One region of the Streptomyces krungchingensis genome, then DNA from elsewhere that is predicted to be linked to it. Evidence: riboswitches for the same ligand, from Rfam matches in the RefSeq annotation. Region 1 holds a riboswitch; each other region holds the start of a gene.
What was found. A riboswitch is a leader RNA that binds a small molecule or an ion and turns the genes downstream of it on or off. The one in region 1 is predicted to bind S-adenosylmethionine.
Positions count from the first base shown of each region.

Region 1 (5,327 bases):
CGTCGTCGGTCTTCTTCGCGACTTCCTTGACCAGCTCGGCGCCGATCTTCTCGTACGGGTCCTCCAGCTCGATCTCCTTGGCGATGGACACACCATCGTTGGTGATCGTGGGGGCGCCCCACTTCTTCTCAAGGACGACGTTGCGGCCCTTGGGGCCGAGGGTCACCTTGACGGCGTCGGCGAGCTGGTTCATACCGCGCTCAAGGCCGCGCCGTGCCTCCTCGTCGAACGCGATGATCTTGGCCATGTGAAGTGGTCCTCCCGGACTGGGGTGGAAAGCTCACAGGACCGCGCTGGCGCCCGCGACGGACGGCCTGCATGCCTCGTGGTTCCTTGCCCCACCCGGCCTGCGGGCCTCACCGACCCGGTCCTTCGTTGTCACTCTCACCTTCAGAGTGCTAACGCCAATGATTAGCACTCGCCCCTGTCGAGTGCAAGCGGCTCCAGCGGATCCCCAGGTGAACACAGGGGCGCACGGGAGCGGACCGCGGGACGGACCCCGGACCGCGGACAGACCGAAGGGCCCGTACCCCATGGGGATACGAGCCCTTCGTCACGTCGAACAATCAGTCGGCGCGTGCTTCAGCCGGCAGCCAAACGGACCATGTCCGCCTGCGGCCCCTTCTGACCCTGCGAGATCTCGAACTCGACCCGCTGGCCCTCTTCAAGGGTGCGGTAGCCGTCCATCTGAATCGCGCTGTAGTGGACGAATACATCCGCACCACCGTCGACCGCGATGAAGCCGTACCCCTTCTCCGCGTTGAACCACTTGACGGTGCCCTGAGCCATGCCTAACTCCCCTATTACTGGCCCTTGCACAGATCCACACTTCGCGGATCCGGGTCAGACCTCACCCCCCAACGGTTGGGGGTGTGCGCCGGAACGCGTCGACCGCGGCTGAATGTATCTGCCCAACTGCCGTCTGCAACAGGTCAATCGGACGAGAATTCTGGGCACGGCCGATCGGGAATATGCGGAGAATGTGCGAAGATTCAGGGCAAGTCGGGCCCCGTAAATGCCATAAACGGCTCAAAAAGGCGGGGCACTTTGGCTACTTCTTGTCGGGTGCCGCACAGGTACTCATATGCGTCCGGCATGAAATGCCAAGCGGGTTCCCCAACTGTACCGTGCTCAACCATGCAGAATTGCCCCCTCCGTTTCTCTCACGGAGGGGGCAATTCGATGAACTCTCGGTGATGGGCATTACCCTGGGTAAGGATCTCACCCTCGGTGACGGCCGTCCGCGGGCCTCGCGCCCGGCCGCCGGCACGTCACCGCTCAGGCGTCAGCCGCCGGCGACGGCCGGGATGATCGAGACGCCCGCACCGTCCGGCGTCGCCGTCTCGAGCCCCTGCTCGAACCGCACGTCGTCGTCGTTGACGTAGACGTTGACGAAGCGGCGCAGCTTGCCCTGGTCGTCCAGGACGCGCGCGGAGATGCCCGTGTGGTTCTTCTCCAGGTCGGCGATGACCTCGGCGAGGGTCGCGCCCTCGGCGCTCACCTCGGCCAGGCCGCCGGTGTAGGTGCGCAGGATGGTGGGGATGCGGACGTTGACGCTCATGATGCGAGGCCAGCCTCTCGGAAGGAGTCCAGGTTCGGGCGGATGGTCGCGGTCAGGCCGGTGTCCGAGGCCACCGCGTCCAGGGTCTTGAGGCCGTCGCCGGTGTTCAGCACGACCGTGGTCAGGGCCGGGTCGAGCAGACCGTTCTCGATCAGCTTGCGGGTGACGCCGACGGTCACACCACCGGCCGTCTCCGCGAAGATGCCCTCGGTGCGCGCCAGCAGCTTGATCGCGTCGACGATCTGCTCGTCGTTCACGTCCTCCACCGCACCGCCGGTGCGCCGCGCGATGTCGAGCACGTACGGACCGTCGGCCGGGTTGCCGATGGCCAGCGACTTGGCGATGGTGTCCGGCTTCTGCGGGCGGACGACGTCCTGCCCGGCCTTGTAGGCGACGGAGACCGGCGAGCAGCCCTCGGCCTGGGCGCCGAAGATCTTGTACGGCCTGTCCTCGACGAGGCCGAGCTTGATCAGCTCCTGGAGACCCTTGTCGATCTTCGTCAGCTGGGAGCCGGAGGCGATCGGGACGACCAGCTGGTCCGGGAGCTTCCAGCCGAGCTGCTCGCAGATCTCGTACGCGAGGGTCTTGGAGCCCTCCGCGTAGTACGGGCGCAGGTTGACGTTGACGAAGCCCCAGCCCTCGCCGGCCGGGTCGCCGATCAGCTCGGAGCAGAAGCGGTTCACGTCGTCGTAGTTGCCCTGGATGCCGACGAGTTCGCCGCCGTAGACCGCGGCCATGACGACCTTGCCCTGCTCCAGGTCGTGCGGGATGAACACGCAGGAGCGGAAGCCGGCGCGGGCCGCGGCGGCGCCGACGGCGCCCGCGAGGTTGCCGGTGGAGGAGCAGGACAGGGTGGTGAAGCCGAAGGCGCGGGCGGCCTCCAGGGCCTGCGCGACGACGCGGTCCTTGAAGGAGTGCGTCGGGTTGCCGGAGTCGTCCTTCACGTAGAGGCCGCCGGTCACGCCCAGTTCGCGGGCGAGGTTGTCGGCCTTGACGAGCTTGGTCCAGCCGGGGTTGATGTTCGGCTTCTCGGCGACGTCCGCGGGGACGGGCAGCAGGGGGGCGTAGCGCCAGATGTTCGCGGGGCCCGCTTCGATGCGCTTGCGGAGTTCCTCGGCGTCGTAGGCCGAGTAGTCGTACGCGATCTCCAGCGGGCCGAAACACTCCTCGCAGGCGAAGACCGGGCCGAGGGGCACGCGGTGGCCGCACTCCCGGCACGAGAGGGCGGCGGCGGGACCGAGGTCGACGGAGTTCGTGGTGGTTGCAACTGTCTGCGCAGCCATGGAGGCGAGGCCCTTTCTCCTCATCTTCCTCACGACGCATCTCGCCGTGAGACGGATTTGGCACCTTCCCGAGCCGGGAGCCTCGCGGTGCGATCGAGATGTCGATCGGTACGAGACCGGCTGGAGGGTTGCCGGGGCTTCATCGGGCCGTATCCCTCTGCCCCTCTGGATGAGCGGTATTTGATTGTTTGACTGTTGAACTGCTTACGCGCCGACGATCCAGGACATGCGATGGTCATCCGCGTTGTTCAAGACTGTAACCGACGGCCAGGACAGTTGAACCAGTCGTCCGAACCGCGAGACGACCCCAGGGGGTTTCGTTTGGATCTCGCGGACCCGGGCTGATCCGAACCGAACCCCCTAGCCGATCAGCCGCTGCCACGGCGGGCATGCCGATGAGAGCATGTGATCAAACAGTGAGGAGCCGCAGACTGTGCTGGAAGAAGTTGAGCGCTGGCTGGGCACACGCTCCTGGTCCGTGTCCGATCGCCCGCTCCACAAGCTCATGGCCGCGAAACGCGCCACCAGTTCGACGGTCAGTGTGGTCCTGCCCGCCCTCGACGAGGAGGAGACGGTCGGCGACATCGTCGCGATCATCCGTCACGACCTGATGGAACAGGTCCCCCTCGTCGACGAGATCGTCGTCGTCGACTCGGGCTCCACGGACCGCACCTCCGAGGTAGCCGCCGCCGCGGGCGCGCGGGTCGTGCACCGCGACGCCATCCTGCCGCGCATCCCGGCCGTGCCCGGCAAGGGCGAGGTCCTGTGGCGGTCGCTGCTCGTGACGAGCGGGGACATCATCTGCTTCATCGACGCCGATCTGAAGGAGTTCTCCTCGGACTTCGTCGCCGGGATCGTGGGCCCGCTGCTCACCGAACCGGGTGTGGACCTCGTCAAGGCCATGTACGACCGGCCGCTGACCGTGTCCGACGGTTCCGCGTCCGGCGCGACGGCGGCCGGTCAGGGCGGCCGTGTCACCGAGCTCATGGCCCGTCCCCTGCTCAACATGCACTGGCCGCAGCTCGCGGGGTTCGTCCAGCCGCTGGGCGGCGAGTACGCGGCCCGCCGCTCCCTGCTCGAACAGCTGCCGTTCCCCGTCGGGTACGGCGTCGAACTGGGCATGCTCGTCGACGCGCTGCACCTGGTGGGCCTGGACGCCCTCGCCCAGGTCGACGTCGGCGTCCGCAAGCACCGTCACCAGGACGGCCAGGCGCTCGGCCGGATGGCCGCCGCCATCTACCGCACCGCGCAGCTCCGGCTGGCCCGCGGGCACCTCGTCCGCCCGGCCCTCACCCAGTTCGAGCGGGGCGAGGACGGCTTCGAGCCGCGCACCTACTCCGTCGACACGGAGGAGCGGCCACCGATGGCGGACATCGCCGAATACCAGTCACGCAGAGTGGCATAGCCCCGGTCTGCGAAAACACGGAGTGACCGACTCCGCCGGTCGTATACGGCCTGTTCGTACCGTCGTCCGTACGTTTGAGCGTTTCCGGGCCGGGCTAGGTTGAGGCGTATGGCTTCCACGGCTTCTGCGCAGGGCGCTGCCCACCGCATTCTCGTCGCGTCCAACCGCGGCCCGGTCTCGTACGAGGTGCGCGAGGACGGTTCGCTGCACGCCCGGCGGGGAGGCGGCGGGCTGGTCTCCGGCCTCTCCGCGATCGGTCCCGACGCGGGCGCCCTGTGGGTGTGCTCGGCGCTCGGCGACGGCGACCGCGAGGCGGTGCGCCGCGGGGTCGCCGAGGAGGGCGTACGCATGCTCGACATCGACGCCGAGGTGCACTCCGACGCCTACAACGGCATCGCGAACTCGGTCCTCTGGTTCGTGCACCACATGCTCTACCAGACGCCCCTGGAGCCGGTCTTCGACGCGGAGTTCCGGCGCCGGTGGGCCGCCTACGAGACGTACAACCGCGCGTTCGCCGAGGCCCTGGCCGACGCCGCGGCCGAGGGTGCCGTGGTGATCGTGCAGGACTACCACCTGTGCCTGGTGCCCGGCATGCTGCGCGAGCTGCGCCCGGACCTCAGGATCGGCCATTTCTCGCACACGCCCTGGGCCCCGCCGGAGTACTTCCGGATGCTGCCGGACGACATCCGCGCCCAGCTGGTGTGGGGCATGCTCGGCGCCGACCGGCTCGGCTTCCTCACCTGGCGCTGGGCCCACGCCTTCATGATCTGTGCCGGACAGACCGACGGCGAGCGGATCTTCCCCAGCTGGCCGAGCGGCGACCCACGCAGGGCCGTCGACCACACCCCGACCGGCCGCCCACCGGTGCGGTCCACCGAGATCGGTGTGCACGGCCTCGGCGCGGACGCGGACTTCCTGCGCCGGCGCGCGCACGAACCGGACGTCGACGAGCGGATGGCCGCGCTGCGCGAGCAGATCGGCGAGGGCCGCAGGACCATCGTGCGGGTCGACCGGACCGAACTGTCGAAGAACATCGTGCGCGGGCTGCTGGCGTACCGGCAGCTGCTCGACGACCACC
Region 1 covers NZ_JBPUKY010000001.1:5,096,399-5,101,725, forward strand. The annotation lists gene groL (chaperonin GroEL) at 1-247, opposite strand, end outside; gene ACSYGO_RS22360 (cold-shock protein) at 583-789, opposite strand; gene ACSYGO_RS22365 (MoaD/ThiS family protein) at 1,286-1,561, opposite strand; gene thrC (threonine synthase) at 1,558-2,844, opposite strand; SAM riboswitch class I at 2,862-3,020, opposite strand; gene ACSYGO_RS22375 (glucosyl-3-phosphoglycerate synthase) at 3,278-4,249, shown strand; gene ACSYGO_RS22380 (alpha,alpha-trehalose-phosphate synthase (UDP-forming)) at 4,358-5,327, shown strand, end outside.

Region 2 (5,327 bases), 1.7 Mb from region 1:
GATCCGGCAGATCCACCACTGGGCGGCGCTGATCTTCCTCGCCGGCATGTTCGTGCACATGATGCGCGTGTTCTTCACGGGTGCGTTCCGCAAGCCCCGTGAGGTCAACTGGATCTTCGGATTCCTGCTGTTCGTCCTGGGCATGTTCACCGGCTTCACCGGCTACTCGCTCCCGGACGACCTGCTCTCCGGCACCGGTGTCCGCTTCATGGAGGGCGCGATCCTGTCCGTGCCGATCGTCGGCACGTACCTGTCGTTCTTCCTCTTCGGCGGCGAGTTCCCGGGCGGCGACTTCGTGGCCCGCTTCTACTCGGTGCACGTGCTGCTGCTGCCGGGCATCATGCTCGGCCTGGTCGTCGGCCACCTGATCCTGGTCTTCTACCACAAGCACACGCAGTACGCGGGCCCCGGCAAGACGAACAACAACGTCGTCGGCATGCCGCTGCTGCCGGTCTACATGGCCAAGGCCGGAGGCTTCTTCTTCCTGGTCTTCGGTGTCATCGCGGCCATCGCGGCGATCGCCTCGATCAACCCGATCTGGTCCCTGGGCCCGTACCGTCCGGACCAGGTGTCCACGGGCGCCCAGCCCGACTGGTACATGGGCTTCTCCGAGGGTCTGATCCGTGTCATGCCCGGCTGGGAGATCAATTTCTGGGGTCACACGCTCGTCCTGGGTGTGTTCATCCCGCTGATCATCTTCCCGCTGGTCCTGGTCGCGATCGCGGTCTACCCGTTCATCGAGTCCTGGGTCACCGGCGACAAGCGCGAGCACCACATCCTGGACCGCCCGCGCAACGTCCCGACCCGGACCGCGTTCGGTGCCGCCTGGATCAGCTGGTACTTCGTCCTGCTCGTCGGTGGTGGCAACGACCTCTGGGCCACGCACTTCCACCTGTCGATCAACTCGATCACCTGGTTCGTCCGGATCGCGTTCTTCGTCGTGCCGGTGCTGGTCTTCATCGCCACCAAGCGGATCTGCCTCGGCCTCCAGCGCCGCGACCGGGACAAGGTGCTGCACGGCCGCGAGTCGGGCATCATCAAGCGCCTGCCGCACGGTGAGTTCATCGAGGTCCACGAGCCGCTCAGCCAGGACGCGCTGCACACGCTCACCGCGCACGAGCAGTACAAGCCGGCCGAGATCGGCCCGACGGTCGACGAGAACGGTGTCGAGCGCAAGGTCAACGGCCCGGAGCGACTGCGCGCCAAGCTGAGCAAGGGCTTCTACGGGGAGGACAACCAGATCCCCAAGCCCACGGTCGAGGAGTACAAGGAGATCACGAGCGGCCACGGCCACCACTGATCACCCACCGATCCTGCTGATCGCCACGGCTGGAGCCCCGTCCATTGCATGGACGGGGCTCTTTGCCGTCCTCCGGGCTGGATAGGGTGGAGCCTGCCGGTACGTGCGTGCGTACCCGCCTTTTGTACGTGTCTACGAACCCAGGAGCGGCATATGAGTGCTGTGACCCCCGCTGGAGGCGACATCGCGGCGGGCCGTTCCTGGCCCGAGGTACTGAACGGCCTGCTCGACGGCCGTGACCAGAGCGCCGACGACACGGCGTGGGCGATGGACCGCATCATGCGCGGCGAGGCGACGGACGCGCAGATCGCCGGCTTCGCGGTGGCGCTGCGCGCCAAGGGCGAGACGGTCGAGGAGATCTCCGGACTCGTCCGGACGATGTACGAGCACGCCAATGTGATCGAGGTGCCGGGCCCGGCGGTGGACATCGTCGGGACGGGCGGCGACGGCGCGAAGACGGTGAACATCTCCACGATGTCCGCGATCGTGGTCGCCGGGACCGGCGCCAAGGTCGTCAAGCACGGCAACCGGGCCGCGTCGTCGGCCTCGGGCGCCTCGGACGTCCTGGAGAAGCTCGGCGTCAATCTGGAACTGACGCCGAAGCGGGTCGCCGAGGTGGCCGAGGAGGCCGGGATCACCCTCTGCTTCGCCGTGAAGTTCCATCCGGCGCTGCGTCACGTGGCCGCCGCGCGCGGCCAGCTGGGGATCCGGACGACGTTCAACATCCTCGGCCCGCTGACCAACCCGGCACGGGTGAAGGCCCAGGCCGTCGGTGTGGCGGACCCGCGCATGGCACCCATCGTGGCCGGTGTCTTCGCCGAGCGGGGCAACTCCTCGCTGGTCTTCCGCGGCGACGACGGGCTCGACGAGCTGACCACCACGTCGACCTCGCGCGTCTGGGTCGTGCGCGACGGCAAGGTGACCGAGGAGCGCTTCGACCCGCGTGACGTCGGGATCGAGCTGGTCCCGGTGGAGGCCCTGCGCGGTGCCGACGCCTCGTACAACGCGGACGTCGCGCGACGGCTGCTGAACGGCGAGCGCGGTCCCGTGCGGGACGCGGTCCTGCTGAACTCGGCGGCGGCGCTGGTGGCGCTCTCGCCGGGCGACGCGCCGCTCACGGAACAGATCCGTGCCGCCATGGCGCAGGCGGCCGAGTCGATCGACTCGGGGGCCGCGAAGCAGGCCCTCGACCGGTGGGTGCGGGTCAGCAACGCCTGACCCACTGCCGTCCGTACCCGATGTGACACAGGGCGCAGTCCGGATCCTGGACTGCGCCTTGCACGTCGAAGATCTTCTGGCAAGATGCTGTACCAGGTCATGAGCGACAGCCATCAGGCCCCGGCCGGCTGTCCGGCAACCCTCCGTCCGTGGCGGGGTGCCCCGGGTGAAGACCAGGCCGTAGGCAGCGAGGTCTACGGCAAGCGCGGACCCCTCGTGTCACCAGGGGTCCTGGTCGTTCGAGGGAGCCTTCTGTGAGCAAGCGAATGCGATAGGGCGTCGAGCCCCGCCTCCGCGTACCCCTTTCACGCTTTTCCCGCGCCGAGCCGTGCCCCCGTGCACCGGCCGCGCGGTGATTCCGCCTGCCTCTCACAGGAGCTCGCCATGTCTGTCACCACCGTTGCCGCCGACCGGTCCGTTTGTGCCCCTCTGGCCGTTCTCGGGCGAGATGTCACCGTCCCGCTCGTGACGGGCGGCGAGGTCAGCTACGCCGCGCTCGACTACGCCGCCAGCGCCCCCGCCCTCCAGCGGGTGTGGGACGACGTCGCCGCGTACGCCCCGTACTACGGCAGCGTGCACCGCGGGGCCGGCTACCTCTCGCAGCTGTCCACCGACCTGTTCGAGAACGCCCGCCGGACCGTCGCCGAATTCCTCGACTGCCGCTCCGACGACCAGCTCGTCTTCACCCGCTCCACCACCGACTCGCTCAACCTGCTCGCCGCCACCCTTCCGGCCGGCTGCCAGGTCTTCGTCTTCGAGACCGAGCACCACGCCTCGCTGCTGCCCTGGCGGGACGCGCACGTGACGTACCTGAACGCCCCGCGCACCCCCGGGCAGGCGGTCGCGACGCTGGAGCGGGCCCTCGCCGACCGCGATCCCCACGGCCCCGCCCTGGTCTGCGTCACCGGCGCCTCGAACGTGACCGGCGAGCTCTGGCCGGTGCGCGAACTGGCCGCGGCCGCGCACGCCCACGGCGCGCGCATCGTGCTGGACGCCGCGCAACTGGCCCCGCACCACCCGGTCTCGGTGCGGGACCTCGACGTCGACTGGGTCGCCTTCTCCGGGCACAAGCTGTACGCGCCCTTCGGCGCCGGCGTCCTCGCGGGCCGCGCCGACTGGCTGCGGGAGGCCGACCCGTATCTGGCGGGCGGCGGCGCGAGCCGCAAGGTGTCGCGGCGGGAGGACGGCGGTGTGGACGTGGAGTGGCACGACACCGCTGCGCGGCACGAGGCCGGTTCACCGAACGTCATCGGCGCCTACGCGATCGCGTCCGCCTGCAAGGCGCTCACCGAGGCCGGCTTCGACACGCTGGTCGCCCGCGAGCGCCACCTGATCGACACCGTCCGCGCCGGTCTCGCCGGCGTACCCGAGGTGCGGGTGCTCTCGCTCTTCGGCGACGACGCCGCGCGCGTCGGGGTGATCTCCTTCGTCGTCGAGGGCTGGAACAGCTCGCACTTCGCCGCGGCGCTCTCCGCCGAGTACGGCATCGGTGTCCGCGACGGCCTCTTCTGCGCCCACCCGCTGGTCAGGACCCTGCTCGGCAGCGACCCGCAGACGCAAGGGGAGTGCGGGGCCCCGGAGGCCGCGCCCGGCGAGAAGTCCCTGAACGCGATCCGCGTCAGCTTCGGCGCGGGTACCCCCGACGAGCACGTCGAGCGCTTCGTCACCGCGGTGCAGGAGCTCGTGCGGGACGGCGCGAAGTGGCGGTACCGCACGGAGGACGGCCGCTGCGTGCCCGCCGTCTGAGCGGGGTTCTCGTCAAGGGCCGCCCGGCGACCGGGCGGCCCTTCGTGCTGCGGTCACACGATCAGGAGTCGAGCCCGATCGCGAACGCCGCCTCCAGGTCGTGCTGGGAGTAGGTGCGGAACGCGACGTGCGTGTCCGTGGCCTCGACGCCCGGGATCTTGCTGATCTTGCCGGGGATGACGTCCGCCAGGTCGTCGTGGGCCTGCACCCGGACCATCGCGATCAGGTCGTACGTACCCGTGACGGAGAAGACCTCGCTGACGGAATCCAGCGCGGCGATCGACTCGGCGATCTCGGGGATCCGGTCCACGCTGGTCTTGATGAGGACGATCGCGGTGATCACGGCTGGTTCTCTCCCTCGGGGGCCGCTGCTGAGGCTCTCACCCTACTCGCGGTCCAAGCTGCCCGGTCGCCGCGCCGGGGGTCCGCCGTGCGGCCGGGCCGTCGCCGGGGGCGGTGTCCCCTCGGCGGGCCCGGCGGCGGCCCGGCCGAACCGCAGCCACGCGTAGCCGAAGCCGAGTGTGAAGCCCACCAGATGGGCCAGATAGGCGACCCCGGGGCCGCCGTCGTCCTGGCCCGCCGCCATCCCCTGGAGGGCCACCCAGAAGGGCAGCACCACCCAGGCCGGAAAGCGCAGCGGCAGGAAGAAGAGGAACGGCAGGAGACTGGTCACCCGGGCCGTGGGGAACAGGTACAGGAACGCGCCGAGAACAGCGGAGATCGCCCCGGAGGCGCCGACCAGGGACTGCTGCGACTCCGCGTTGGCCGCGGCGTAGCCGAGGAGCGCGAGATAGCCGCAGCACACGTAGAAGAGGGCGAACTGCAGATGCCCCATGCGTTCCTCGGTCATCAGCCCGAAGACGAAGAAGAAGAGCATGTTGCCCAGGAGATGGAGCCAACTGCCGTGGATGAAGAGGGCCGTGGCGGGGGTGAGCGCCTCGCGTGCGGCTCCGTCGAACAGATCGCCGGGGACCACGCCCCAGCGCCGGAAGTAGGCCCGCTGCGCGGCGGCCAGCGTGTCCCCGGTGCCGTAGACCGGGTTCAGGCCGGATGCCGGGCCGAT
Region 2 covers NZ_JBPUKY010000001.1:3,418,173-3,423,499, reverse strand. The annotation lists gene qcrB (cytochrome bc1 complex cytochrome b subunit) at 1-1,300, shown strand, start outside; gene trpD (anthranilate phosphoribosyltransferase) at 1,454-2,518, shown strand; SAM riboswitch class IV at 2,614-2,730, shown strand; gene ACSYGO_RS15250 (aminotransferase class V-fold PLP-dependent enzyme) at 2,903-4,264, shown strand; gene ACSYGO_RS15245 (Lrp/AsnC family transcriptional regulator) at 4,326-4,607, opposite strand; gene ACSYGO_RS15240 (rhomboid family intramembrane serine protease) at 4,650-5,327, opposite strand, start outside.
Region 2: it holds a riboswitch for S-adenosylmethionine, as region 1 does, so the genes downstream of both, ACSYGO_RS15250 (aminotransferase class V-fold PLP-dependent enzyme) here and thrC (threonine synthase) in region 1, are expected to answer to the same signal.

Region 3 (5,327 bases), 3.4 Mb from region 1:
GTGGCGCGATCGTGTGTACGAGGGTGCGTAGTCTAGTCAGTTGATGTTCGATCGCGATTGCCGCAGGTGAAGGATCGCCGGGCGGGGCGGGTTCCGTCACCCGTCGTGCCGGGATCGCGGGGTGAGCTGGCACCGGGCACCCCAAAAGGCGGGGTGCCCGCCGAGCCGGCGCGCATAGGCGTCGAGGCGGGGGTGCAGGGCGAGGGTGTCGGCCAGGACGCCGGCCGGGCCGGCCTGGGTGAGCGCAGCCCACAGATCCACGTCCGCGGCGGTCAGCCGACGGCCCAGTACATAAGGGTGCGCGGACAGTCGGCGGTCCAGCGGCTCCAGCGCCGCGCACAGGACGTCCGCCGAGGCGGCCGGTGTGACGTCACGGTCGAGGAGCCGGGACAGCGCGTCGATGTCCGCGGCGAGCGCGGCCGGGCGCAGTGTGGTGACGTGGGCGGCGTCGGACCCGCCCGGGAGGCCCGCGAGATCGCGCAGGATGTCGGGGGTGTGATTGCTGACGACGCGTCCGCTCCAGCGGTCGCACAGCGTGGGGGCGGTCAACGGGCCCTCGTAGTGGTGCCAGGTGGCCTCGTAGGCACGGCGCAGCGCGGTGAACGCCCCTGGCGTCGCGGCGGGATCGACGAGGACCGTGGTCGCCACCGAGTCCTGAAGGCCCAGCAGACGCACGGTCACGGACAGCCGAAGCGACCGCGGACAGCCCTGCGACAGGTACAACTCGTAGCGGTGGGGCACCGGGTAGAAACCTCCGGCGGCTCCTACTCCGATGCGGCTGCGGATGCGCGGCGCACGGGCCGGCCCGGACGGTGCCCCGCCCCGGGGACGGAGGCCGGGCAGGGACGCGGCCGGGCCCGGGTCCCCGGGGAGCGGGCAACAGGGCGCCGGGGCACCGGGGTTGGAGGTGCTCGCGTCGGCCGCGGCGCCGCCGCATGTGCTGGAGATCCCTGAATCCGAAGCGCGCGACGATGTCTTGGGCATGACTCTCCCTGGGAACGACGAGGTCCCGGCCCCGCCCGTGGGCGGCGGCCGTGGAGGAACGGAGTGACTGCGCTTGCGTACCGGCTCGACGCGGCCGGTCTAGTAGGCGCTGGAGACCCGCTGCAGATCGATGTGCAGACGTCTCGTCAGATCGTTCCTGGGCATTCCCACCGGTCCCGCTCCAGGGTCCGCGCTCCTGCGCGACCACGCTTGCCCCACCACGCCGGCGGGACCCGGTCGTCACCCGGGGCACCCCGTCGCGGTGGAAGGGTTGCCTGTCAGCGGGCCGGGGCCGATCACCGCGTCGCACGGAAGAACCGAGTGACGAGGCGCTGACAATCGTGACCGTCCCCGTCAGTCTCGGCGGGCTCCCCGAAGCCGTCAAGAAGGCGTGGACCCGGTCTCACCAGGTGGTCATCCTGGCCGCCCGGCGTTGACATCGGTTTCCGGAAGTGCCTAACTTACGCCGCAGATCGGTCATGAGTGTCAGCGACAAGCCCTGGCTCGCTGTCCGGCAACCCTCCTGTCGCGGTGGGGTGCCCCAGGTGAGGACCGGACCGGAAGACCTTCGGTAAGCGCGAAGCGCCCACGGGCGGGAACAGCGATGGAGACGGCGATGCACACAGCTTCGAGGGAGGCCGCACGGCGGCCCCGCGGCTGCGTCCTGCTGTGCGCCGACCGCTGCGTCGACCTGCTCCGTGTCAACAGCGCCCTGTGTAGCGCCCCGGGCTGTGCCCGCTGTCGAGGCTGACGGCGTTCTGAACTCCTGACGCGCACCGCCGCAGCGGTGTGCCCACCATCCGCCCAGCCCCCGGTACCGGCGTCCTCCCGCTGTCCGTCGTCCGCGGCCGTCCCACGGCGCCGCGCCGACGTCGCGCCCGCACGCCCGCCCCGGGGTGTCCCTCCTTGCTGGAGCACTCATGAGTGAACCCCCCGGCGCCGCCGTGTCTCTCGCCGAGGCACCGCCCGCCCACCACCCGCCGAAACCGCTCACGGCCCAGCGGGTCCTGCCGCTGCGCAGGCCGGGCCGCTGGATCGGCACGGCCGTCGTCCTGGTCCTGGTCGCCCAGATCGTCCACGGCCTGGCCATCAACCCCTTCTACCAGTGGGACCGCTTCCGCTACTGGTTCCTGCGCCCCACGATCCTCGACGGCCTCGTCATCACCCTCGAAGTGGCCGCGCTCAGCGCCGTGCTGGGACTGCTCGGCGGGGTCCTGCTCGCCCTGGCCAGGCTCTCCGGCAGCCCGGTGCTGCGCGCGGTGAGCTGGCTGTACACGTGGCTGTTCCGCTCCGTGCCGCTGATCGTCGTGCTGATCTTCCTCTACAACTTCAGTGCCCTGTACAAGACGTTGAGCCTCGGCGTCCCGTTCGGCCCGGCCTTCGTCAGCTTCGACGAGTCGCGGCTCGCCACCGACATGGCGGTCGCCGTCGTCGGCCTCGGCCTCAACGAGGCCGCGTACGCCTCCGAGGTCGTCCGCGGCGGAATCCTCTCCGTCGACCAGGGCCAGCACGAGGCGTCCGCGGCGCTCGGCCTGCCGAAGAGCTACCAGTTCACCCGCATCGTGCTCCCGCAGGCCCTGCGGTCCATCACCCCGAACTACGTCAACCAGCTGATCGGCCTGATCAAGGGCACGTCCCTGGTCTTCTACGTCTCGCTGCTCGACCTGTTCGGCTCGGTGCAGACGATGGGCAGCACCTATCCCGGCGACATCGTGCCGCTGCTGCTGGTCGCCACGGTCTGGTACCTGATCCTCACGAGCGCCGTGTCCGTCGTCCAGTTCTACGTCGAGCGGCACTTCGCCCGGGGCGCCACGCGCACCCTGCCGCCGACCCCCCTGCAGAAGGCGCGCGCCGGCCTCGGTGACCTGCGGGCCCGGCTGCGCAAGGAGGCCGCCGTATGACCACCGCATCGACCCTCGAAGCGAGCCCCGCCGCCCTGGAGGTGCACGACGTGCACAAGTGGTACGGCACCCAACGCGTCCTCGACGGCATCGACCTGACGGTCCGTCCGGGCGAGGTCATCGTGATCCTCGGCCCGTCCGGCTCCGGCAAGTCGACGCTGCTGCGGGTGATCAACCATCTGGAGAAGCCCGAGGTCGGCCATGTCAGCGTCAACGGCGAACTGATCGGCGTACGCCGCCACGGCCGGCGACTCAAGGAGCTCGGCGAGCGGGCGATCCTGGCCCAGCGCAGCCGGATCGGCTTCGTCTTCCAGAACTTCAACCTGTTCCCCCATCTGACCGTCCTGGACAACGTGGCCGCCGCACCCGTCGCCACGGGGAAGCTGACGAGGCCCGCGGCCCAGGAACTCGCACGCGAACTCCTCGGCCGGGTGGGCCTCGGCGACAAGACGGGCGCCTATCCGCGCCAGTTGTCCGGCGGCCAGCAGCAGCGCGTGGCGATCGCCCGCGCCCTCGCGCTGCGCCCGGGGATCATCCTGTTCGACGAACCGACCTCGGCACTCGACCCCGAACTCGTCGGCGAGGTCCTGGCCGTCATCAAGGACCTGGCGGCCGGCGGCACCACCCTCGTGATCGTCACCCACGAGATCGGCTTCGCCCGCGAGGTCGCCGACCGGGTCGTCTTCGTCGACGGCGGCCGCATCGTCGAACAGGGGCCGCCCGGCCAGGTGCTGGACGCCCCGCGCCACGAGCGGACCCGGGACTTCCTCAGCAAGGTGCTCTGACCCGCACCCCCGCACCCCTCCCTGACACGCCCGGCGTGCCCCACCGCCCCCTCGCACCACCCGGCGTCAGGCCCCTCTCACCGTCACGTCACGCCCACCCTCACCCAGCGACAAGGACAGCCATGCCTACGCACTTCTCCCGACGCATCCTCGTACGCGGGGTCACCGCGACCACCGCGGTCGTCTCCCTGGCCGCCTCCCTGAGCGCCTGCGGAGGCGACAGCGACGCGGCGACCACGACCGACGCCGCGGGCACGGTGACCGTGGGCCGGCTGTCCAACGGTGCCGCGAAGACAGCCGAGTTGAAGGTCACCGAGGTGAAGTCGATCAGCAAGGAGCTGCCCGCGTCGGTCCGCCGCAGCGGCAGGCTGACGATCGGCGTCGGCGCCCTGCCCGACGGCTTCCCGCCGCTCGCCTACGTCGGCTCGGACCAGAAGACCCTCACCGGCGCGGAACCCGACTTCGGCCGTCTGGTCGCCGCGGTGCTCGGGCTGGAGCCGGAACTGAAGAACTCCACCTGGGAGAACATGTTCGTCGGCATCGACAGCGGCAAGGTCGACGTCGCGTTCGCCAACATCACCGACACCGAGGAGCGCAAGAAGAAGTACGACTTCGCCTCCTACCGCAAGGACGACGTCGGCTTCGAGGTCCTCAAGTCGAGCAAGTGGAACTTCGACGGCGACTACCGCAACCTGGCCGGCAGGACGGTCGCCGTCGACAACGGCACCAACCAGGAGAAGATCCTCCTGGAGTGGCAGACCAAGCTCAAGCAGGAGGGCAAGCAGCTCACCGTCAAGCACTTCGCGAGCAAGAACAGCACCTATCTGGCGCTCAGCGGCGGGAAGATCGACGCCTACTTCGCGGCCAACCCCGGTGTCGCCTACCACGTGACCCAGACCGCCAAGTCGCCCACCCCGACGCGCAGCGCCGGCACGTTCTCCGGTGCCGGGGCATCGCTCCAGGGCCTGATCGCCGCGACGACGAAGAAGGACAGCGGTCTGGCCGAGCCGATCGCCGACGCCGTCAACCACCTGATCGAGAACGGTCAGTACGCGAAGTGGCTGTCCGCCTGGAACCTCTCGAACGAAGCCGTCACCACCTCCGAGGTCAACCCGCCCGGACTGCCCCTCGACAACTCCTGAGCAGGGGCGCACATGTCGCGGAACAGACGGCGCGATCCCGGTGTTGAGCACCACGACGACACGATGCCGGCGCGGCCCCGGGCCCGCCGGACCGGAAGGACGGAGGCGACGGAGATGCCAGGGACGTCCCGTCTCCGTACGCCGGTGATCGCCCCGCGCCGCCGCGTGCGCCTCCACTCGCGGCCGCACATCGACCTCCAGCGCGTGGCCGCCGCGCTCTGTCGTCCCTGACCTGTCACCCAGCCGCCGGGCCCGCGCCGCCGCGGGCCCGGTGATCTCGTACGGTCGATCAGGAAGGCACCCCTCCGTGTCCTCAGCGTCTTCGTTGCCCGCTCCCTCCGTCTCCCCCGCCCTCTCCGCACCCGTCGCCGGCTCCTCCGAAGGCACGCGGGTGCTGCACCTCGCCGTCGCGCTCGACGGCGCGGGCTGGCACCCCGCCGCCTGGCGCGAACCCGTGGCCCGCCCGCGGGACCTGCTCACCGCCTCGTACTGGACCGACCTGGTCACCGAGGCCG
Region 3 covers NZ_JBPUKY010000001.1:8,539,002-8,544,328, forward strand. The annotation lists gene ACSYGO_RS37055 (glutathione S-transferase C-terminal domain-containing protein) at 97-741, opposite strand; gene ACSYGO_RS37060 (putative leader peptide) at 1,084-1,149, opposite strand; SAM riboswitch class IV at 1,186-1,331, opposite strand; SAM riboswitch class IV at 1,460-1,568, shown strand; gene ACSYGO_RS37065 (amino acid ABC transporter permease) at 1,905-2,885, shown strand; gene ACSYGO_RS37070 (amino acid ABC transporter ATP-binding protein) at 2,882-3,670, shown strand; gene ACSYGO_RS37075 (ABC transporter substrate-binding protein) at 3,793-4,812, shown strand; gene ACSYGO_RS37080 (putative leader peptide) at 4,927-5,043, shown strand; gene ACSYGO_RS37085 (LLM class flavin-dependent oxidoreductase) at 5,207-5,327, shown strand, end outside.
Region 3: it holds a riboswitch for S-adenosylmethionine, as region 1 does, so the genes downstream of both, ACSYGO_RS37060 (putative leader peptide) here and thrC (threonine synthase) in region 1, are expected to answer to the same signal.